Regions from separate parts of the Bradyrhizobium sp. 40 genome, predicted to be linked through region 1. Evidence: riboswitches for the same ligand, from Rfam matches in the RefSeq annotation. Region 1 holds a riboswitch; the other holds the start of a gene.
The links. Region 1 has a riboswitch for S-adenosylmethionine ahead of IVB40_RS31530 (homoserine O-acetyltransferase). Riboswitches for the same ligand answer to the same signal wherever they lie in the genome.
Positions count from the first base shown of each region.

Region 1 (11,873 bases):
TCGGGAAGTGGATCAGCACGAAATTGGCGACGCTCGGCGTCACCTTCAGCCCGAGCTTGCCGATCTCCTCGGTCAGCCAGTTGCGCCAGGTCTCGGTGAACTGCTTCGACATGGCCTGGTGCGCGGTGTCCTCGATCGCGGCAACGGCGGCGTACATGGCCGGCGTCGATACGTTGAAGGGACCGCGGATGCGGTTGACCGCATCGATGATGTGCTCGGGGCCGAACATCCAGCCGATGCGCAGTGCCGCAAGACCATGGATCTTGGAGAAGGTGTGGGTCACCACCGTGTTTTCGGTGGTCGCGACCAGCTCGATCCCCATCTCGTAATCGTTGCGCGAGACGTAGTCGCAATAGGCTGCGTCCAGCACCAGCAGCACGTGCGAGGGCAGGCCGGCGCGCAGGCGCTTGACCTCGTCGAACGGCACATAGGTGCCGGTCGGGTTGTTGGGGTTGGCGAGCCAGACCAGCTTTGTCTTCGGCGTCACCGCCTTTAGGATAGCGTCGACATCGCAGGTGAGGTTCTTCTCGGCCGCGATGACATTCTTCGCGCCGACCGCCATGGTCGCGATCGGGTAGACCAGGAAGCCATGCGTGGTCGAAATCGCCTCGTCACCGTGGCTGAGATAGGTGTGGGCGAGCAGGTTGAGGATCTCGTCCGAGCCGGCGCCGCAGATGATGCGGTTGGGATCGAGCCCGAAGGTGCGCCCGATCGCTTCGCGCAGCACGCGCGAGGTCCCTTCCGGATAGTCTTCCAGATGATCTGCCACGTTCTTGAACGCCTCGATCGCCTTCGGCGAGGGCCCGAACGGCGTCTCGTTGGCCGAAAGCTTGAACACCTTGCGGCCGGGCTCTGCCACTGGAGTCTTGCCGGGCGTGTAGGGCGCAATATCGAGAATGCCGGGATTCGGCACGGGGCGGGACATCTTCAACTCCGGACTGGCTTAAGCGGTTCGCGACTTACGATTTCGACCCGGTCGGGGGCACCGTATAGCGCGTTGCGTGGCTGCCGACGAGGGCCGTGGAGCGCACCGAGGCCCCCGCTTCGATCAGGGCAGCCTTGATCTTGTCGATGTTGCTTGTCGCGGTGACCGAGACCAGCAGCGCGGCACCGTCGAAGGCGGTGTCGGGCACCGCCACGATCTCGGCGAGCGGCGACAGGGCGCGCGCGACCTCCGCATTCCACCCAGAGACGCGGACGCTGAAGGTCTCGACCTCCGTCACCAGGGCGCTATCGGCGACGCGCGAGACCGCGAACACGGGCAACGCCGCCGGATGGTCGGCGCGCTCGACAAAGGGCAGCCGCGCGATGATTTTTGGTGCGCCGGCTTCTTCCAGCGACAGCCACCACGGCGTGCGGCTCGAAGTCGCCGAGACCAGCGCCAGATCGCCCTTGGACTTCGCGACGGCCTCGACCGCCGCCTGCGCGCTGAAATGCGCGACGTAAGGCACCGTGAAGCCGAAATGGAATCGCGCGGAATCGCGCATGGCCGGCTCGCTCGCCGAGATGTCGGCGTGCACCGAGAACGGGGCCTGGACATAGGTGAAGGTCGCGATGATGACGCGCCAGATGCTCTCGACCGTATCGAGCGGCAGGATGCCGCGATGACGCTGCACGAGGTCGCGCATCATGGAGGCCTCACGTGCTGGGCGGAACGCCGAGCCGACCTCCTGGGTCTGCTTCACCTGGATCAGGCGGTCGATGATGTCGCCGCGTTGCATCAGCAGGCGATGCATGCCCTCGTCGATCGCGTCGATCTCCTTGCGCAATTCCTGGAGTGATGGTGGCGCGGGCGGACGTTGGGACATGTCTGACAGGTGCTGTTGAGAGGCGTTCCAATGCGGATCAGTCGAGCCGTCACCGCTGTGATGGATATCCTGATTAGGCAGTCGGGGCTGCGAAAGCAAAGAGAAATGCAAAGGGAAATCGGGCCCTTTCCGCCCGTGGCGCGACAGGTGAATTTGGCTGATCCGGGCCGTGACTTGACGAAAACCGTCCAAGACGGTAGTTTTTACCCGTTCCGTGGTCATTTGAGCCGGCCGGCTTGCAGCCACGTTAAAAAACTCGCTAAACAGGCCGGGGACGCTTTCGATCCCGGCCGAACCTATCGTTCAGGCCGGGTTTTTCATGGCCTGATGTCAATGCGGTCACCACGACGACCGCAAACGAGGTCGATGGTCAGATGGTTGGCGTCCAGTCAATTCCGAGTCCCGCGATTACCGCCGACGAGCGGTCGCACGAGGTGGATCATCCGAGTTCGCACGTCGCGCAGTTTGGCTTGGAACAGCCGCTGCGGCTCGATTGCGGTGTCGATCTCAGCCCGTTCCAGATCGCCTACCAGACCTATGGCGAGCTGAATGCCGATCGCTCCAACACAATCCTGGTCTGCCATGCGTTGACCGGCGACCAGCACGTCGCCAATGTGCACCCTGTCACCGGCAAGCCCGGCTGGTGGGAGACTTTGGTCGGCTCGGGCCGACCGCTCGATCCCAGCGAGTATTTTATCATCTGCTCCAACGTGATCGGCGGCTGCATGGGCTCGACCGGTCCGGCTTCGATCAATCCGGCGACCGGCAAGGTTTGGGGCCTCGATTTCCCCGTCATCACCATCCCCGACATGGTGCGCGCGCAGGCGATGCTGATCGACCGGCTCGGCATCGACACGCTGTTCGCAGTCGTCGGCGGCTCGATGGGCGGCATGCAAGTGCTGCAATGGACGGCGGCGTATCCGAGCCGGGTGTTCTCCGCGCTGGCGATCGCCTGCTCGACACGACATTCGGCGCAGAACATCGCGTTCCACGAGCTTGGCCGCCAGGCGGTGATGGCCGATCCCGACTGGCACCATGGCGGCTATGCCGATCAAGGTATCCATCCGCATCGTGGGCTCGCTGTCGCCCGGATGGCGGCGCACATCACCTATCTCTCCGACGCCGCGCTGCATCGCAAATTCGGACGGCGGATGCAGGACCGCGAGCTGCCGACCTTCTCGTTCGACGCCGACTTCCAGGTCGAGTCCTACCTGCGCTACCAGGGCTCGTCCTTTGTCGAACGCTTCGATGCCAACTCCTATCTCTATCTGACCCGCGCGATGGATTATTTCGACATCGCCGGCGACCATGGCGGCGTGCTGGCGAAGGCGTTCGCGGGAATCCAGACCCGGTTCTGCGTGGTCTCCTTCACCAGCGACTGGCTGTTCCCGACCTCGGAATCGCGCGCACTGGTGCACGCGTTGAATGCGTCGAGCGCGCGGGTGTCGTTCGCCGAGATCGAGACCGATCGCGGTCACGACGCGTTCCTCCTCGACGTGCCCGAGTTCTTCGACATCGGCCGTGCGTTCCTGCAGTCGGCAGGCAAGGCGCGCGGGCTCACCGCCAAGAAAGCTTAAAGGACGGCTAGTCATGTCTGTACAGGAAGCGCTGCCGCTGGGCGGCCTTGCGACCGGGCAGCCCGGTGATTTTCGCGCCGACCATGTGCTGGTGGCCGAGATGGTCAAGCCGGGCTCGAAGGTGCTCGACGTCGGGTGTGGCGAAGGCGACCTGCTCCAGCTGCTGGAAACCCGCGGCATCGACGGCCGCGGCATCGAGCTGTCGCGCGAGGGCGTCAACCGCTGCGTCGCCAAGGGTCTTGCGGTGGTGCAGGGCGATGCCGACACCGACCTCGTGAATTATCCGGATGACGCCTTTGACTACGTGATCCTGTCGCAAACCTTGCAGGCGACGCGGCAGCCCAAGGTCGTGCTCGAGAATCTCTTGCGCATCGGCCGCCGCGCCATCGTGTCGTTCCCGAATTTCGGCTTCTGGAAGATGCGGCTCCAGCTCCTGATCGGCGGCCACATGCCGCGCACGGAGAACCTGCCGGCAAGCTGGTATGACACCGCCAACATCCATTTCTGCACCATCAAGGATTTCGTCGAGCTCTGCGACGCGATCGACGTCAAGATGGAACGTGCCGAGGCGCTCGACCTCTACGGCCGTCCGCTGCGGCTGCGGATGCCCTGGTGGGTGTGGAATCTGTTCGGCGAGCAGGGCGTGTTCTTGCTGACGCGCGGCGGCAGGAAGTAGGCCGACCCGTTACCCCATCTACGCGACGCAGTACCTGGTGACGCCTTCGCGCTAATGCGCCGCCAGTGACCTCGGGTCGCGCACCGGCCATCTTCCCGCTTCCACCAGCGTGACGAACCGTTCCACCGTTTCGTTGAACAGCGCTGGCTCTTCGAGATTGAGGACGTGACCGGACTTCGGAAACATGGCGAGCCCTGCCGCCGGCAGATGCTTCTTCAGGAACAGGCTTGCGCCCACGCACGGATCGTCCTCGTCGCCGCAGATGATGAGTGCCGGCGTCGTGGCCGCTCTGATCGCGTCCGTCATCGTAAAGATCGAGGGACGGCCGGCCTGGAAGCCGCGCATCGTCCGCGCCGATCCCTTGGCGTCGTGCCGCGCCAGGGCGGCATAGAAATCGGCGTGGCCGCGCGGGTCCTTCACCAGGAAGGGAATCCGGCTCGGCGCCTCGCGCGTGACTTTTGCGACTTCGGCTGAGCCGAGCATCTCGAATTGCTCCGCGTTGGCGCGGCACTGCTTGCGCCAGGCGTCGAGGTTCTCGATCTCCGAGCCTGAGCCGACGCCGGCGAGCGTCATCGACAGCGCACGTTGGGGCGCGTTGAGCCCGATCTGGAGCGACGAATAGGCGCCCATCGAGAGACCGACGAAGTGCGCGCGATCGATCTTCAGATGATCGAGCACCGCGAGCGCATCGGTATAGAAATGCGTGTAGCCGTAGACCTCGCCATCAGGCACGTCCGATGGCGTGTAGCCGCGCGCCGAATAGGTGATGCAGCGATGGCCGCGCGAAAAGTAGCGCATCTGCGGCTCCCAATTCGTGTAGTCGGCCGCGAACTCGTGCAGAAAAATAATCGGCGTGCCGGTGCCTGCTTCTTCGAAATAGAGGCGACAATTGTCCTTCGTGAGGGCGTGAGGCATCCGGTTTTCTCCCTGAGGTGGCTGCGGCATTGGAATGCCGTCCTGCGGTGAGCGCATACGACCCTAACACTTATTAATCATCGTAGAAAATCTCCGCGGCCGCGTCTTGTTCTCGCCACATCAGGATACTGATACAGCCCGCGGATGTCGGCCACCGCACGGGCCGATTGGGAAGTGGGGGTGTCACGAAGGATGAAGAATGTTCGAGTTGTTTGCGTCTCGCCTGTCGCGCTGTGTCGTCGCGCTGGCTGTTTTCTTCGCGGCGGTCGCCGCCTTCACTTCTCCGGCGTCAGCACGACCTCATCGTCATAGCGCAGAGCGCCACGCTTACGCGCATCACGCCAGCAGACATCATCATTACCGGCATGCACGCAGCTCGCGTTTCGATCGCGGCGCGGCGCAATTGCAGGCGAGCGGCTTCGGCAACACCTTCGCCAGCTATGACCCGAACGCCAATACCGGCGGCATCGCCATGAGCGGCAGCGGTGGCATCGCCATGAGCGGCAGCGGTGGAATGGCTATGAGCGGCAGCGGTGGAATGGCCATGCGGGGCAACGCAGGAATGGTTACCAGCGATAGCAGTGGGAAGATCACGCGCGCCAGCCGTCGAATCGCCACGAGGCGTGGCGGTGGGATGGCCACTAACGCGAATGACGGCGGCGTGGCCCATAGCGCCACGGGCAGCGGCGGCTTCGGCGGCGGATCGGGCCTCGTGTCCGAGGCGCGCCGCTATGTCGGCGGCAATCCGACCGGCCGCGGCAGCCTGTGGTGCGCGCGGTTCATGAACATGGTGCTTGAGAAGACCGGTCACCGTGGCACCGGCTCCGATATGGCGAATTCGTTCGCCCATTACGGGACGCGCGTCTCCGGTCCGCAGGTCGGCGCCATCGCAGTGATGTCGCGCGGCGGCCGGGGCGGCCATGTCGGCATCATCACCGGCGTCGACGCGCAGGGTAATCCGATCATGATCTCCGGCAACAACGGCAACCGCGTTCGCGAAGCACCGGTCTCGCGCGGCCGGATCTATGCGTATGTGATGCCGAACTGACGGCCGTCATTGCGAGGAGCGAAGCGACGAAGCAATCCAGACTGTCTCCGCAGATAGATATCTGGATTGCTTCGCTGCGCTCGCAATGACGGAGTACGTGGCGCCGGCGCCGCGTCACACCAGCTTCGGCTCTTCCAACGCAACCGCGTCGCCCACGCCGATGTCGCCGTCGGCGATCACCTCGGCATAGATGCCGCAGTCCATGTGGCCGAGATTGCTCGAGAGCGTGGTCGGGATTTCGAGATCGCGCCTGGCGGTCTCGGGGTCGACATTGGTAGCCGGGCAGCGCTTGATGCGCTTGACCACTTGCAGCCGGGCCTGTCCGATCGCGAGCGTCTGGCCGACGAGGTCGAGCTCGGACCAGGCCGGCCAGCCCTTCACGTAGAGATTGGCGCGGAAGCGCAGCGGGTGGACGGCGGCGCCGCCGAGCATGGTCTCGAGCGCGCGGACGCTGTCGAGATTGATGATGGACACGACCTTGCGGGCGACGTCGGAAAAGCTGTGGTTGCGGCCGGACAGGATCTTGGGCGGACCTTTCAGCTCTGGCTGAAAGTTCTGGCTGAAGTAGTCCTCGATGGCGGCGCGCCCGGCGGCGGTCTCGAGATCGCCGCTGGCGACGATCTGGCCGTCCTTGCGGATGGTCAGGCGGTTGGTCGCGTCCTCGAACCGGCTGTCGAGCGAAGCCAGCCGCTCATTGCGCGCCAGCATCAGGAACTGGATCTTCGGCTTCCACTGCGGCTGTTCCGGATCGAAGCCGCTTGGGCCGTTCTCAATGGCGTAGCGGCGGTCGGCGGGCAGGGTCTGGCCGGCTCGCAGGGAGACGCGGGGCAGGGGCTCCGGCGTCAGGCCCTTGATCGGATAACGGTAGAGGCCGGTGATCTCGGCGGTCTGGCTGGCTGTCATTGCGCTAGGGGTCATGCCGCTACTTAGGGGATTCGGCCCATCGGCGCCAAGCGGGCGGATCCGCGCACGAAATTGTGAACTCGCCTCTTCCGGTCCGAGGCCTCGCTTCCCACATCTGGGTCAGGCCGGCGCCAGCGCCGGCTGATAACGACCGTTGCCGGTTGAGAAACGTCAATGCGGTTATCGGAAACCCAATGAAGATGCCGTTTGGAGTGCCTTTGAGGGCTCCAGGGGCAGGCCGAGGGAAAGACCACGATATGAACATCGAAAAATATACCGAACGCTCCAGGGGCTTCGTCCAGTCCGCACAGTCGCTTGCGGTGCGCGAAGGGCACCAGCAGTTTTCGACCCTGCACGTCCTGAAAGTGCTGCTGGATGACAATGAAGGCCTCGCTGCCGGCCTGATCGACCGCGCCGGCGGCAATTCCCGCGCAATTCTGAAGGCGACCGAGGACGCCCTGAACAAGGTGCCGAAGGTCTCTGGCGGCGGCGCCGGCCAGATCTATCTGGCGCCCGAGCTCGCCCGCACCTTCGACGTCGCCGAAAAGGCCGGCGAGAAGGCCGGCGACAGCTTTGTCACGGTCGAGCGGCTGCTGCTCGGGCTCGCGCTGGAGAAGAGCAGCGAGGCGGGCGCGATCCTGGCCAAGGGCGGCGTCACCCCGCAAAACCTCAATGCGGCGATCGAAGCGCTGCGCAAGGGCCGGACTGCGGACTCCGCAACGGCCGAGAACGCGTATGACGCGCTGAAGAAATATGCCCGCGACCTCACCCAGGCAGCGCGCGACGGCAAGCTCGATCCGGTCATCGGCCGCGACGAGGAGATCCGCCGCACGATCCAGGTGCTGTCGCGCCGGACCAAGAACAATCCCGTCCTGATCGGTGAGCCCGGCGTCGGCAAGACCGCCATCGCCGAGGGCCTGGCGCTGCGCATCGTCAACGGCGACGTGCCGGAGAGCCTGAAGGACAAGAAGCTGCTGTCGCTCGACCTCGGTGCGCTGATCGCGGGTGCGAAGTATCGCGGCGAGTTCGAGGAGCGGCTGAAGGCCGTGCTCCAGGAGGTGATCGGGAGCGAGGGCAATTTCGTCCTGTTCATCGACGAGATGCACACGCTGATCGGCGCCGGCAAGGGCGATGGCGCGATGGACGCGTCCAACCTGCTGAAGCCTGCGCTCGCCCGCGGCGAGCTGCACTGCATCGGCGCCACCACGCTCGATGAGTACCAGAAGCACGTCGAAAAGGACGCAGCGCTGGCGCGGCGTTTCCAGCCGATCTTCGTCAGCGAGCCCTCGGTCGAGGATACGATCTCGATTCTGCGCGGGCTGAAGGACAAGTACGAGCAGCACCACGGCGTGCGGATCACCGATTCCGCGCTGGTCGCCGCCACGACGCTGTCCAACCGCTACATCACCGACCGCTTCCTGCCGGACAAGGCCATCGACCTCATGGACGAGGCGGCCGCGCGGCTCAAGATGCAGGTCGACTCCAAGCCGGAAGAGCTGGATTCGATGGATCGGGAAATCATCCGGCTGAAGATCGAACAGGAAGCATTGAAGAAAGAGAGCGATGCCGGTTCGAAGAGCCGCCTGCAGACCCTGGAGAAGGAGCTAGCCGATCTCGAGGAGAAGTCCGCGGCGCTCACCGCACGCTGGAGCGCGGAGAAGAACAAGCTCTCCGACGCCCAGAAGCTGAAGGCCGAGCTCGACGGCTTACGGGTCGAACTCGCCAACGCGCAGCGGCGCGGTGAATTCCAGAAGGCCGGTGAGCTGGCCTATGGCCGGATCCCCGAGCTCGAAAAGCAGCTTGCCGACATCGAGGCCAAGGAGAACTCCGGCGAGATGATGGAGGAGGCGGTCACCGCCAACCACATCGCGCAGGTGGTCTCGCGCTGGACCGGCGTGCCCGTCGACAAGATGCTGGAAGGCGAGAAAGACAAGCTCCTGCGGATGGAGGACTCGCTCGGCAAGCGCGTCGTCGGCCAGGCCGAAGCCGTACGTGCGGTCGCGACCGCCGTGCGCCGTTCGCGCGCGGGGCTGCAGGACCCGAACCGGCCGACCGGCTCGTTCATGTTCCTGGGGCCCACCGGCGTCGGCAAGACCGAGCTGACGAAAGCGCTCGCCGAGTATCTGTTCAACGACGAGACCGCGATGGTCCGGCTCGACATGTCCGAGTACATGGAGAAGCACTCGGTCTCGCGGCTGATCGGCGCGCCTCCGGGCTATGTCGGTTATGACGAGGGCGGTGCGCTCACCGAAGCGGTGCGGCGCCGGCCCTACCAGGTCGTGCTGTTCGACGAGATCGAGAAGGCGCATCCTGACGTGTTCAACGTGCTGTTGCAGGTGCTCGACGACGGCCGCCTCACCGACGGCCAGGGCCGCACCGTCGACTTCCGCAACACGCTGATCATCATGACCTCGAACCTCGGTTCGGAGTTTCTGGTGAACCAGCCGGAGGGCGAGGACACCTCGGCCGTGCGCGAGCAGGTGATGGGAATGGTGCGGTCGCACTTCAGGCCAGAGTTCTTGAACCGCGTCGACGAGATCATCCTGTTCCATCGCTTGCAGAGGAGCGAGATGGGCCGGATCGTCGAGATCCAGTTCGCGCGGCTGCAGAAGCTCTTGACCGATCGCAAGATCGTGCTGACGCTCGACGCTGCGGGCCGCGACTGGCTCGCCGCCAAGGGCTGGGATCCCGCCTACGGCGCACGGCCGCTCAAGCGCGTGATCCAGCGTCACGTTCAGGATCCGCTCGCCGAGATGATCCTGGCCGGCGACGTCAAGGACGGCGATACCGTTGCGATCTCGTCCGAAGGCAACGTGCTGACCTTCAACGGCAAGGCGCCGCAGACCGCGGAGATCGCCCAGTTCGAGGCGCCGGTGTCGAAGCGGAAGCTGAACTGAGCGCCGGCAATTCAAGCCTGAAGCAAAAAGCCGCCCCGAAGAGGTCAATCTCTCCGGGGCGGTTTGTTTTGCGGGTTGTTGACGATGTTGCTGCAGCCGGAGTGTGGTCTGGCTAGGACGTGCAATCTTTGCGGTGCGGCCCTGCCGGCATATGCAATCCATCTACAATTTCGACGCGCGGGGACTTATTTCTTCGTGACCTTGTAGATCGCGTTCTCGATGTCAGAAGAGAAATAGATCGTGCCGGATTCCCCGATGCCAACGCCCGTCGGGATATGCGTCGGCAGCCCTCCGGGCGCACCGCTCAGGCCGATCGGGAGATTGGCCGCGATCTCGGTGATCGTGCCGCTCTCCGGTGCGATCTCGATCAACCGATTCGCGCCGACCTCCGCCACGATCAGCTTGCCGTCGCTGGCGCGTGCGATGCCTTCGGGCATTTTCAGGTCCTTGGCGATGACCGTCTTCTCGCCGTTGCTCTCGATCATCGAGACGACGCCGGAAAAGGCTTCGGTGGCATAGACCTCGCCGCGCGATCCGGCGACCAGCCCGACCGGACCCTCGAGTCCGCCGATCAGCGTGGTGCGGTCCTTGCCGTGCTCGCCGCTGACGCGGACCAGCGATTTGGTGCCGAGCTCGGCCACCAGGATGCTGCCGTCCGCGAGCACGAGCGCGTCATGCGGCGCCTTGAAGCCGTGCAGCATGTCGCGGGTGGCGCCGGTCTTGCCGTCGATCACCTGCACCGTGCCGGTGAACCAGCTCGACAGGACCACGTCGTTGCCCTTCGCCGTCGCGCTCATCGGATATTCGAGCGTGACGCCGGCGGCGTGCATGCGCGCCTTCTCGGTGACTTCGCCGGTCGCGCCGTCTACCGTGCGATAGGCGAACACGTCGGCGACGTGGATTGTATCCTTGCCGTTCTCCGACGTGACGCCGATGCCGCCGGGCAAAGCGAGCTTGCCGATGATGACCTGCCGCGCCTGGCCGGTCGCCGGATCGACCTCCTGGATGCCGTTGTCGGCCATGTTGGAGACGTAGATGCGGTCCTTGTCGTCGATCGCGAGATTGTCCAGCGACGGCTTCAATTGCGCGACCATGGTCTTGGTGCCCGACTTGGGATCGACCCGAACGAGCTGGCCGAGCGCGGTGTCGACCACCCAGAGATTGCCCTTGGAATCGAAGTTCACCGCGGCCGGGACCTTGAAGCCGTCGGCGACGACGGTCAGCTCGGCCTTGTCGACGTCGATCTTTGCGACCTGTCCCTTGAACCAGAGCGGACCGTAGAGCTTGTCGTCAGGGCCGAACTCGAAGCCGTTGAGGCCGCCCATCTTCTCCATGATCTGGCGCGGCGGTTTGACGCCCTCGACATCGATCTCATAGAGCGTGTCGCCGAGGAAGACGGTGGTGGCGTAGAGTCTGCCATCCTTGCGGAAGGCGAGCGAATTGATGCCGGGAAGGCCGGAAGCGAGCTTCTTGATCGGGCCGTCGCCCTTGCGCGAGTAGAGATCGCCGGCCAGGAAGCCGGTCCAGGCCATGGTGCCGTCGGGCGCGAATGCGATGTCGTCGGCCATTCCGACCGGAGCTGGGATTGCAACCTTGGCGGTACCGCCGGCGATGTCGACCTCGTAGAGCGCCGCGCCCGCGACGCTGCCGGCAAACAGATGGCCGGCCTTGTCGATCGCAAGCCCGTGCACGCCGTGGAACGCGGAGCCGGGGACGAGCTTGGTGACCTCCCAGTTTTCGGCCGAAACACTGGTGGCGGAGACAATCGCAGCAACGAAGGCTGCGCAGGCGAGCCTGTTCTTCATGGCGAGACCTCCCGTTTTTTGGAAAGTATTCGCTCCTCATGCCGCTTTGGCAAACGAAACTTGACGTTGTGATGCCGCCAGGCGAGCTCCGCGCGACAACGTCAAAACCGGATCGTGTTTGAAGATGATCGGCCGATCTCGGCCGGTCGCCGGCTTTTACCTGTTGGTGACCTGCAACGGACCGCCGGTTGCGTCCGACATCCGGGCGATGGCGCCGGCGCGGCCGCTCATCATGCCGTCGAGC
Region 1 is NZ_CP064688.1:6,573,277-6,585,149, reverse strand. It holds gene IVB40_RS31540 (histidinol-phosphate transaminase) at 1-925, opposite strand, end outside; gene IVB40_RS31535 (chorismate mutase) at 960-1,808, opposite strand; SAM riboswitch at 2,013-2,092, shown strand; gene IVB40_RS31530 (homoserine O-acetyltransferase) at 2,183-3,385, shown strand; gene metW (methionine biosynthesis protein MetW) at 3,399-4,061, shown strand; gene IVB40_RS31520 (alpha/beta hydrolase) at 4,113-4,976, opposite strand; gene IVB40_RS31515 (TIGR02594 family protein) at 5,176-6,024, shown strand; gene IVB40_RS31510 (MOSC domain-containing protein) at 6,139-6,927, opposite strand; gene clpB (ATP-dependent chaperone ClpB) at 7,185-9,824, shown strand; gene IVB40_RS31500 (hypothetical protein) at 10,010-11,629, opposite strand; gene IVB40_RS31495 (M23 family metallopeptidase) at 11,786-11,873, opposite strand, start outside.

Region 2 (11,873 bases), 380 kb from region 1:
GCGAAAGCCAGCTTCCCAAGGTCGCCGATGCCATCAAGGCCGGCAAGCCGCTCGAAATCCTGGTCATCGGCAGCCGCTCGACCACGATTCCGGCCTCCGAGGACGCTTCTTATCCGGCGCGGATGCAGGCCATCCTGAAGGAGAAGCTGCCGCCGACCGAGACTGTGCACGTCTCCGTAGAAATACAGAGCAAGAAAACGGCCGAGGAGGCGGCCGCCAGCTTCGTTAAGCTGATGGAAGCAAAAGCGCCTACTTTGGTCATCTGGCAGACCGGGACCGTGGATGCTATTCGAGCCATTGATCCCGACGATTTTCGTGGCGCGGTGACCGAAGGGGTTGTTGCGTTGCAAAAGGCAGGGGCTGACGTCGTCTTGATGAATCTGCAGTACAGTCCGCGTACCGAAACCATGATCTCGGTGCCGCCATACCTCGACAATATGCGGGTGGTGGCGCAGGAGCACGACATTCCGCTGTTCGATCGTTTCGCGATCATGCGGCAGTGGAATGATCAGGGGCAGTTCGACCTGTTCAGCCCGTCGCGCGGGCCCGAGCTGGCGAAACAGGTCCATGATTGCCTTGGCCGGGCGTTGGCACAGTTCGTGATCGACGCTGCCCATCTGGAGCCGGCCCAGCAGCAAAATTGAGGTCTAGCGTTAATGAGTTCTCTCCGCCCTTTTTGCCTGACGGCATGGCTGGCTGTGCCCGCAGCAGCGCTGCTGCTGTTGCTGAGTCCGGCCTCGCAGTCGCACGCGCAGACGCAGGCCGCGCAGGCAACGCCGGCCCCGCAGCAGTCGGCTGATCCGGCTCCCGCTTCGCCGCCCCAGACCGCCGTCGCAGCGACATCCCCGGAGCAGCGCGGCATCACCGCGCGCGCCATCGACAAGGTGAAGCAGGTCGCGAAATCCGCCGGCGACATCTTTAGCCGCGTCCCCTGCCTGTCGCCGAAGGGCGGCGCGAAGGCAATGGGCTCGCTGCCGCATGTCGCGGGCAAGCTCGTCGCCGGCCAGCCCGTCGTCATCGTCGCATTCGGCTCGTCGTCGACCGCGGGATTCGGCGCGAGCTCGCCGGAGTTCAACTATCCCAATCGCCTTGCCGCGCAGCTGCACCGGCACTATCCGACTGCCGACATCACCGTCGTCAATGCCGGCGTCGGCGGCGAGGACGCACCCGAGATGATGAAGCGCCTCCAGAAAGAGGTGATCGACGTGCATCCGGATCTGGTGATCTGGCAGGTCGGCACCAATGCCGTGCTGCGCAATCTCGATCCCGGCGATACCGCCAAACTGGTCGAGGACGGCATCAGCCGCATCCAGGCTGCCGGCGGCACTGACGTCGTGCTGGTCGATCCGCAATATTCGCCCGCCGTCAACCAGCGCGCGGACAGCGCCGGCAAGATGGTGAAGTTGCTCGGCAAGGTCGCCGAGCTTCGTCATGTCGGCATCTTCCCGCGCTTCGAGGTGATGCGCGACTGGCACGAGAAGCAGTCGATTCCGGTCGAGAGCTTCGTGATCGCCGACGGCCTGCACATGAACGATTGGGGCTACGCCTGCTTCGCCCAGCTCCTCGGCGACGACATCATCCGCTCTGTCGGCCAGATCAAGCTCGGCGTCAACGTGCCCGCGGACGTGCGGACCTATCGGCCGATGTAAGCATCGGTGCGTAGGGTGGGCGAAGGCGCGCTCTTCGCGCGCCGTGCCCACCATCCATCGGCGCTGCCATCGTGAATGGTGGGCACGCTTCGCTTTGACCACCCCACGATGTCGAATGCGTGGCTACGCCTTCTCCAGCGCCGCGGTCAGATCCTCGATCAGATCGTCCGCGTGCTCAAGCCCCGCCGAGAAGCGGATGAAGCCCTCGCTGATGCCGAGCGCGGCGCGGTCCTCCGGCTTGAGGCGCTGATGCGTCGTCGTTGCCGGATGCGTGACGAGGCTCTTGGCGTCGCCGAGATTGTTCGAGATCTTGGCGAGCTTGAGCTCGTTGAGCACGCGGAACGCCGCCTGCTTGCCGCCCTTGACCTCGAGGCCGACCAGCGTCGAGCCGCCGCGCATCTGCTTCTTCACCAATGCGGCCTGCGGATGATCGGCGCGGCCGGGGAACACCAGCCGTGAAATCTTCGGATGGCTCGCCAGCACGTCCGCGATGCGCGCCGCCGTCTCGGTCTGCGCGCGCACGCGCACGGCGAGCGTCTCCAGGCCCTTGAGCAGGACCCACGCGTTGAACGGCGAGATCGACGGGCCGGTCTGGCGCATGAAATTGTGGATGTGCTCGGCGATGAACGCTTCCGAGGACAGGATGATGCCGCCGAGACAGCGGCCCTGGCCATCGATGTGCTTGGTCGCGGAATAGACCACGACGTCGGCGCCGAGCGCGAGCGGGCTCTGCCAGATCGGAGTGGCGAACACGTTGTCGACGACGAGCCGCGCGCCGCCGCTGTGCGCGATCTCTGCGATGCCGGGAATGTCGAGTACATCCAGCGTCGGGTTGGTCGGGCTCTCCAGGAAAAACGTCTTGGTGTTCGGCTTCATGGCGCGCTGCCACTGGTCGAGATCGAGGCCGTCGACCAGCGTGGTCTCGATGCCGTAGCGCGGCAGCAAATCCTGCACGACGTAGAGACACGAGCCGAACAGCGCGCGCGAGGCCACGACGTGATCGCCGGCCTTGAGCGGCGCCAGGATCGCGGTCGTCACCGCGGCCATGCCGGTCGCGGCGGAACGTGCCGCTTCGGCGCCTTCGAGCTCGATCATGCGCCGCTCGAACATCGAGATGGTCGGATTGGAGTAGCGTGAATAGATGAAGCCGGGGTCCTCGCCCTTGAACCGCGCCTCGCACTCCTCGGCGCTGTTGTAGACGTAGCCCTGGGTCAGGAACAGCGACTCCGACGTCTCGCCATATTGCGAGCGCAGGGTGCCGGAATGGACCAGGCGGGTTTCGGGACGGTAGGACGCGGTGGACGCCGGGGACTTCGACATAGGACCTCCTGAAGTGACCATCGAAAATGGTCACAAAAAAACCGGCCTGGAATATCTCCACGGGCCGGGATCACAGAGGTCCCCGGCCTGTTTAGCGACTTATTTAACGTGGCTGCAAGCCGGCCGGCTCAAATCACCACGGGATAAGTCATGCTCATATTCCGCAATGCCCTTTCCGTCAAGACGTCCATCGGATAGCCGTAAAACGCTCATATTTCCCGCATGTCGGGATGTGTTTGATCCCTGATGAGGACCCCGGGTTGACGTTCACGGTCGCCGCCGACGCCAATGGTATCCTGCCCGACCGCATGATCGCGGCGATGGCGGAGGGTGGTCTCATCCTGCCCGCTTACGACTTCGTCGAAAGCCAGATCCAGCCGGCGAGCCTCGATTTGCGCCTCGGCGACATTGCCTATCGCGTTCGCGCCAGCTTCCTGCCCGGTCCCGGCGCCACCGTCGCCGAGCGCATTGACGAGTTGAAGCTGCATGAGTTCAGCCTCGCCGACGGCGCGGTGCTGGAGACCAACTGCGTCTACATCGTGCCGCTGCTCGAAAGCCTCGCGCTGCCGCCGGAGATCGTCGCGGCCGCCAACCCGAAAAGCTCGACCGGCCGGCTCGACGTCTTCACCCGCGTGATCGCCGACGGCACCCGCCGCTTCGACATGATCGGTGCCGGCTATCACGGTCCGCTCTATGCCGAGATCAGTCCGAAGACGTTCCCAGTGCTGGTCAGCGAGGGCTCGCGCCTGAGCCAGGTGCGCTTCCGCACCGGCGACGCCATCCTCAACATCGACGATCTCGAGGCGCTGCATGCGACCGAGCGTCTCGTCGATATCGATGACGCCGATCTCACCGGCGGCGTCGCCGTCTCGGTTGATCTTTCCGGCGAAAAGAGCGGCGGCTTCGTCGGCTACCGCGCCAAGCGCCACACCGGCGTCATCGACGTCGATCGCCGCGCCGGCTATTCCGTCGAGGAGTTCTGGGAGCCGATCTCGGCCCGCCCCGACGGCAGCCTGATCCTCGATCCCGGCGAGTTCTATATCCTCGCGTCGAAAGAGGCCGTGCAGGTGCCGCCCGATTACGCCGCGGAGATGGTGCCGTTCGATCCGTTGGTCGGTGAGTTCCGCGTGCATTATGCCGGATTCTTCGATCCCGGCTTCGGTTATGCCGGCGCCGGCGGGTTGGGGTCGCGCGCCGTGCTCGAAGTGCGCTCGCGCGAGGTGCCGTTCATCCTCGAGCACGGCCAGATCGTCGGCCGCCTGGTCTACGAGAAGATGCTGGCCCGCCCCGACGCCATGTACGGCCAGCGCATCGGCTCGAACTACCAGGCGCAGGGGCTGAAGCTGAGCAAGCATTTCCGGGTGTAGCGATCACCCGTCGCCCGGATGGAGCGCAAGCGTCATCCGGGAAAGTCTCACTTGTGGCACGATCCCGGCTTACGCTGTGCTCCATCCGGGCCACCAGGTGCTGACATGACCAATCCATCCCAACTCGACGCATACATCCTCGACGACGTCGCCGATGCGCTGATCTATTCGGATCGCGCCGGCACCATCATGCGCTGGAATCGCGCATCGTCCGCACTGTTCGGCTTCTCCGCGGACGAAGCGCTGGGCCAGAATCTCGACCTGATCATTCCCGAACATCTGCGCGCCGCGCACTGGAAGGGTTTCGAGGCCGCACTAGCCAGCGGCGCGATGAAGCTTGCGGGCAAGCCGACACTGACCCGCGCGCTGCACAAGGACGGGCGCAAGCTCTACATCGAGATGACCTTTGCGCTGGTGCGGGACGCCGCTGGAGTGGTGCAGGGGTCGGTGGCGATGGCACGCGACGTCACCGACCGCGTCGAGCGCGAGCGTGCCGCCAGAGTTGCGCAAAATTCGTGATGCGGAATTGGCGAGCCCGCGTGCAGGGCGCCCTGCATGCGGCTCAGCTTGTCCGTCGCCGGCTGCGGTGACACACTCGATCAAAACAACGATCGGGAGCGAACATGGCCGCTGCATCTGACCCCGCGCAGGAAGCTCAATGGAAACGCTGGCGCGCGGTTGCCGATCTCTATCACGCCTATTTCACCGGCTTGATCCTCACCGTGGTCACACGTCGCGGCACGGCAGATGCCGCGGAGTTCGTCTTTCGCGTGTTCCGCCGCCAGCAGCAGGAGCGCTTCCTGCCGGGGCTGGAGAAGCTCGGGCTGAGCCATCTGCCGCCAGCAGTCGCCGCCGCGCAATATCACTACCTCTCGAACTGGATCGGCGGCGTGCACGTCGAATACATGTATGAGAGCGACCGCAAAGCCTGGATCCGCTATCCGCCACCGCGCTGGATCTGGAAAGGCACTGCCATCTGCGGCGTGCCGGGCGAAGTCTCGCGCGCGATGCTGCGCGGCTGGCACGCCAACAACGGCGTGGCGCTCGGCGATACCAGATTGGGGTTCGTCTGCACCAAGCAGAGCGTCGACGGCCAGGATGGGCTCGAAGGCTACTATTATCAATATGACCATCCCCTCGAGCTCGACCAGCGCCTCGTGTTCGCGCGGCATCTCGAAGCGCCGCTGTTCGATGCTGCCGCGGCTCCGGCATTGCCGGTCGCAAGCTGGCCAAGACCGCGACTGGACAAAGCCTATCGCAATTATGCGATGGAATATGTGCGCACCGCCGCGCCAGTGATGGTGCAGCTGTTCGGACCGGAGGATGCCGGCTATCTCCTGCACCTCACGGGCAAGCTGATCGGGATGCAATATTTTGACGAGATCGCTGCGGCGCTGTCGGTGGGCCGCGGCGGTGCGAGCGAATTCGCGACGTTCCTCAACGCGCTGTTTGTCGCGCAGGACGATGTGGCTGAGACGACGCAATCCGAAGGCACGTTCGAAATCCGTCAGCAGAGCTGGAAGTTGATGGACGGCGTCGCCGATCACCACCCCGCTTGCGCCAAGGTGCTGGCGGGGTTGTTCGAAGGGCTCGCGGCCGGATGCGGGCGGCACATCGGCGTGCACATGCGCCCGGCCGCGGGGGGCCGGCCCCCGCTGATCTGGACGGTCGGCTGATGTCACCGACCGAAATGCGCTGCCGCAGGGCACGCCTGCATCAGGCGCAGAAGGAATCGGCAATTGCCGTGCTAACAAGCTGAACCCGCGCCTTTTGCGCGAACAAATTCATTGGCACACCCAGTCATTGCCGCGCCGCAACTGGCGCTCGCGCCCGGGAGAGGACATGTCCGACATCGCCGAGATTCCGGTCGATGAACAAGAGCGACCGCTACCTCCGCCGCCACCCCCGGTGAAGAATGCACTGACCGACGGGCCGATCCTGCGCACGCTGCTCGGACTGGCCTGGCCCAACGTCGTCGCGCTCTCCGCCGGCACTTGCACGGTGATTGCGGAGACCTCCTATATCGGACGCCTTGGCGTGGAAGCGCTGGCCGCGATGGCGCTGGTGTTTCCGACAGTGATCCTGACCATGACCATGTCGGGCGGTGCGATGGGCGGCGCGGTGGCCTCCGCCATCGCGCGGGCACTCGGCGCCGGCGATCGCGAGCGTGCCGGGACGCTCGCCGCGCACGCGCTCTTGATCGGCATCAGCTTCGGCCTTGTCTTCATGCTGGGCATGCTGATCTTCGGGCCGCGCGTTCTGGAAATGCTCGGCGGCCGCGGCGACGTGTTGACGCATGCGATCGCCTACACCCAGGTGTTTTTCGGCGGCGCCGTGCTGCCCTGGCTGCTCAACACCATGGCCGGGGTCCTGCGCGGCACCGGCAACATGAAGCTGCCCTCGCTGTTGATCCTCAATTCTGCGGCCTGGCAGATCGTGCTTGGCGGCACGCTCGGTCTCGGCCTCGGTCCGGTGCCGCAATTCGGCATGCGCGGCGTCGCCGCCGGCGCGCTGATTGCCTATTGCATGAACATCGGTGTGATGGGCTGGTACCTGTTCTCCGGCCGCGCCCGCGTGACGCCGAAGCTGCGCGGGCTGCGCATCCAATGGGCGATGTTTTTCGACATCCTGAAGGTCGGCGCCATCGCCTGCTTCTCGCCGCTGCAATCGGTGCTGACGATCTCGATCTTCACTCACATGCTTGCGAAATTCGGCACCGCGATCCTCGCCGGCTACGGCATCGGTGCGCGGCTGGAATTCCTGCTGACCTCGATCGCGTTCTCGTTCGGCATCGCCTCGGTGCCGATGATCGGCATGGCGGTCGGCGCCGGCCGCATCGCCCGTGCCCGGCGCATTGCCTGGATCGCGGCGGCGAGCGCCTTCGTTGCCGTCGGTGCACCGGCGTGCCTGGTCGCGGCCTTCCCCGATCTCTGGGTCAACATTTTCACCGACAGCGCGACCGTGCGCGCCACCAGCCATCAATATTTGTCGACGGTGGCGCCGTTCTACGCCTTCATCGGCCTCGCCTCGACGATGTATTTCTCGTCGCAGGGCGCTGCCAAGGTGATCGGACCGGTGCTGGCGCAGACTGCGCGCCTGATCTACATCTCGGCGGTCGGCTGGTGGCTGTCGACGCATGATGCCACCGCGCAAAGCTTCTTCTGGCTGGCGGCGAGCTCGATGGTCGTGCTCGGCCTGCTCTCGTGCTCCAGCGTGGTGCTGACGCGCTGGGGACCGCGCCAAACCAAACCTGCGATCAGGCCGGCTCTGTCGGCCGCTGCGGACTAGCGATGCCAGTGGCGGCGATGGCCGCCACTGCCGCCGACATTGGTGAGCCGCATCAGTTGCGGAATCATCGCCATCATGTCGCCGCCGCCGGCGCCGCCGAGCATGCCCATGATATCGCCGCCGCCCATGCCCGTCGGCATGGTGCCGCCTCCGGCCATTGGCGCGTAGCCGCCGTAATTGGGCGCACCGAAACCCCCGCCGAGATTGCCGCCGCCGAGGCCGCCAATTCCGCCGCCGCCCATCATGCCACCAAGACCACCACCGCCATTCTCCATCATGCGGCTCATCATTGGGCCCATGGTCTGCATCATCATGCCGAAGCGGCGCTTGCCCATCTTGGCCTTCATCATCTCCAGCATCGGCGCCATCTGGGTCATCATGTCCTCGCCGCCGGCACCTCCGCCGCCGAGGAACTGGGCCTTTGCCGGTCCGCTCGAAATCGAAAACATCAGCAGCACGGCGGCCGCCTGGCAGATCACCTTGTCCGCACCTCTCATGGCCTGCTCCTCGCGTGCGGGGCGCCGCCGGGAGAGCGGAGCCAACCGAACGCACGCCGCCATGGTTATTGCGGACGAGGGCTGGGCTCTGTGAGAAAGATCACGCAGCTGCGGCTGGAAACGCTCGGTGTATGGCGGCGACGGCGTCCTTGGTCTGTCCCTGCACATAGGGCGCGAGCTCGTTCGGCAGCATGTCGATGATCCAGACCATGCGGCATCTTCCCTCGCCCTCGGCGATCACCTGCACCGAGGCGCTGTAATGCTTCAGACGCTCGTTGTTGATCGCGTAGACCAGCCGCCGCCCGGCATCGTCGCAATCGACCAGCACCTCGCGCGCCACCGATCCGTTGGCGAAGGTGACGATGCGCGCGTCGCCGTCGAGCGTGCAGGCCGTGACGAAGCCCGGCGCCAGACGCTGATGCAGCGCGCCGAAATCGCGAACCGCATCCCAGACGTCGTGAGCCGGGGCGGGGAGGAGAATGTCGTTGTGGATGGAGGCCATGAAGGTGTCCTTGGTTGCGTTAGATTTTGGTCGAGGACTCCGTCATTGCGAGCGCAGCGAAGCAATCCAGAGATGTTTCCGCGGTTGGAGTCTGGATTGCTTCGTCGCAAGTGCTCCTCGCAATGACGGAGCGAGCTCACGTGCAGACCGCCTCGACATTGTTACCATCGGGATCGATCAAGAACGCCGCGTAGTAAGTCGGGCTGTAATCCTTGCGCGGGCCGGCACCGCCATTGTCGCGACCGCCGCTCTTCAGGCCCTCGCTATGGAATGCCTTGACCGAATCATGATCCCCAGCGCGAAACGCGATATGCGCGCCATCCGCCTTGCGCCCCTTGTTCAGGTGCAGCCACAGCGCCGGCTCGCCCTTCGGCCCGAAGCCGGCATAACCATCGCCGCTCGAGCACAAGACATAGCCGAGCGGCGCCAGCACCGCGGTGTAGAAGCGCGTAGCGGTGTCGAGGTCGGCAACGCGCAATCCGATATGATCGTACATGGTCGTCTCCATTTCCAAAGCGCGCCGCAATCGGCGCGCGCCGGAGACGAACCTAGTCAGTTGAGCGCAAGCTGCTCTTGGAGAATCTTGCGCTCCCCCTTCGAGGCCTGACGGAACTTGGTTGGCGAGACGCCAGCGGCGCGGTGGAAGGTGCGGACGAAGTTGGAGAGATCGCCGAAGCCGACGTCATAGGCGATGTCGGTGACTGCGATGTCGTCGTCAGCCAGCAGCCGCGCCGCATGCCGCAGCCGCGAGCGCACCAGATATTGATGCGGGGTGACGCCGAGCACGGCGGAGAACAGCCGCAGGAAGTGGAAGGGGCTGAGGCCTGCCTGCCGCGCCGCCTGTTCGAGGTCGACCTCGGCATGCGAATTGGCGTCGATCCACAGCGCGGCTTCCACGGCGCGGCGGCGGTCGCGCGCCGTCGGTGTCGTCGGCTTGCGCGTCTTGCCCGAGACGACGTCGACGAAACGGCCGGCGAGGATCTGACCGACCTCGTCGAGACCGAGATCGCTGTTGCCATCTGCCGCCGTCTGGGCGAGCTCACCCAGCACCATCAGCTCGGGCAGCGGCGGGGTCGCACCGACCTGCCAGACGTCGCGCCGGCCGCCGAGCGCGTCGACCAGATCGTCGCTGAGGAAAAAGGACAGGCAGACGTCGCCGGCGACATGCTCATGCGTGCAGGTGTATTCCTCGCCCGGCGCGCCGACCAGCATCGAGCCGGCCACCAGCTCGAAGAAGCCGGCGCGGCAATGACAGCCAAAGCTGCCCGCGCGGACATAGGCGATGGAATGGCCGGTGCGGCACTCCGCAAACGGGCTGTCGTCCGGTCCCGCGTCGCAGCGAAACTCGGAGACCGTCATCGAGGGGGTGGTCAGCAGCGTCGTTGCATCCATGCCACCTATCTAGGTGGAGGGTCTCGGCGGGGCAACGGGCAGCAGGACGTCGAACAGCGTCTTGCTGGCGATCGGATGGGCGCCCTCGAGCGACAGCAGCCGCCGCTTGGAGATCACGCCGCCATAGGGCGAGAGCCGGTCGGTGTAATTGCCGGCCTCCAGCACCCGGTGGCAGGGCACGATCAGCATGTAGGGATTTCTCGCGATCGCCTGTGCCACCGAATGCGCGGCGCCGGAGGCGCCCAGCGTCTTGGCGATCTCGTGATAGGTGCGCGTCTCCCCGCGCGGGATGGCGCAGGCGGCTTCATAGACCCGCCGGTTGAAACCGGGCACCCCGCTCGCGTCCAGGCTGACCTCGGAAAAATCAGCATCGCTGCCTTGCAGCAAGCCCACGATGCCCTCGATTGCGAACTCGGCGTTCGCGGAAGGCCGCTGCTCGCGCGCCTCGGGATGGACCTGGAAAATCCGGCGGCGGGTGTCGATCTCCCGCGCCTCCGGCAATTGCACGGCGACGATACCGGTGCTGCTCCAGATGATGCCGCAGCGCCCTATGGTCGTGTCGAATATCGCGTAGCCACGCCCCACCATGCACACGCCCCACTCAGTGCACGTCTCCCCAGACAGGCGATCATAACACCGCCACAATCCGGCGCATCCAAAATCTTGACGGAAACTTAAGAAGGGTCAGGCGGGCTGCGCCAAAGCGCTTGGCGAGATGCGCCGTCTCGGCTAATCAGAGCGGGCGCAGGCTGCGCATCCGCGGGCGTAGTTCAATGGTAGAACGGCAGCTTCCCAAGCTGCATACGAGGGTTCGATTCCCTTCGCCCGCTCCATCCTGCTTCGCGTCAAGGCGCTTCGCAGGACTTTGATATCTCGGCAACGCGAAGCAGGATGCCCTTCGAAGCCTTGGCGAAGAAGGGCCGATGTTCTCTCGCGTGCGCCAGACCAAGTTTCCAATATATTAGCTCGTCGTGACCGGCACCCGGCGCGCTCTCGGTTAAGCTCTCTCGCCTGGTGGCTTGCGGTCACCGCGCCGGGCCATGTTCGGATGAAAGTCAGGACCTACAAGCAATGGACCAGCAAAAGCTCGATCGCGCGATCGGTCGTCGCTTGAAGACGCTTCGGACGCAGGCCGGCATGACGCTGAATGAGCTCGCAGGCAGCTCCGGCGTCAGCCGTGCGATGATCGGACGGGTAGAGCGGGCGCAGAGCAGTGCGACGGCTGCGCTGCTGGGTAAACTTTGCGCCGCGCTCGACGTGTCGCTCAGCGACGTCGTCGCGTTGGCCGAAAAGCCGCCGGAGCGGTTGGTGCGGCTCGCCGACCAGCCGCACTGGCGCGATCCCGACAGCGGCTATCGCCGCCGCCACGCTTCGCCGACGGACGCGGCGAGCGGCATCGAGATCATCGTCGTCGATTTGCCGGCCGGTGCGCGGGTGCCGTACAGCCCCTGGGGGCGCAATGCCTTCACCCAGCAACTGCTGATGCTGGAGGGTGCGATCGCGGTGCACATCGACGCCAAGGCGGTTCGCCTGCGCGAAGGCGACTGTCTCGATTTCGACGTGATGCGCGCGGTGATCTTCGAGAACGAGACCAGACAGGATGCGCGCTACGTCATCATCACGCGCCGCGGCGCGTCCTACGGCAAGATGTGAGCCCTGACGATGCAGATCCGCACCGGCGACACCTTTGATCCACGCGTCATCGCGCTGCTCGACCATCACGTTGCGGCGGCGCGAGCACAGACCGCGCCGGGCAGTGCGCATGCGCTTGATCTCGCCGGGCTTCGTGCCCCGGAAGTCGCGTTCTGGACCGGCTGGGACGGCGACACGCTGGTCGCCACCGGTGCGCTGAAGTCGC
Region 2 is NZ_CP064688.1:6,957,902-6,969,774, reverse strand. It holds gene IVB40_RS33425 (SGNH/GDSL hydrolase family protein) at 1-644, shown strand, start outside; gene IVB40_RS33420 (SGNH/GDSL hydrolase family protein) at 657-1,649, shown strand; gene IVB40_RS33415 (O-succinylhomoserine sulfhydrylase) at 1,773-2,969, opposite strand; SAM riboswitch at 3,040-3,119, opposite strand; gene IVB40_RS33410 (2'-deoxycytidine 5'-triphosphate deaminase) at 3,230-4,336, shown strand; gene IVB40_RS33405 (PAS domain S-box protein) at 4,442-4,855, shown strand; gene IVB40_RS33400 (hypothetical protein) at 4,960-6,012, shown strand; gene IVB40_RS33395 (MATE family efflux transporter) at 6,179-7,624, shown strand; gene IVB40_RS33390 (hypothetical protein) at 7,621-8,121, opposite strand; gene IVB40_RS33385 (SRPBCC family protein) at 8,222-8,623, opposite strand; gene IVB40_RS33380 (VOC family protein) at 8,760-9,119, opposite strand; gene IVB40_RS33375 (AraC family transcriptional regulator) at 9,176-10,015, opposite strand; gene IVB40_RS33370 (methylated-DNA--[protein]-cysteine S-methyltransferase) at 10,025-10,603, opposite strand; tRNA gene IVB40_RS33365 (tRNA-Gly) at 10,775-10,848, shown strand; gene IVB40_RS33360 (XRE family transcriptional regulator) at 11,087-11,668, shown strand; gene IVB40_RS33355 (GNAT family N-acetyltransferase) at 11,678-11,873, shown strand, end outside.
Region 2: another riboswitch for S-adenosylmethionine. It lies ahead of IVB40_RS33415 (O-succinylhomoserine sulfhydrylase); the one in region 1 lies ahead of IVB40_RS31530 (homoserine O-acetyltransferase).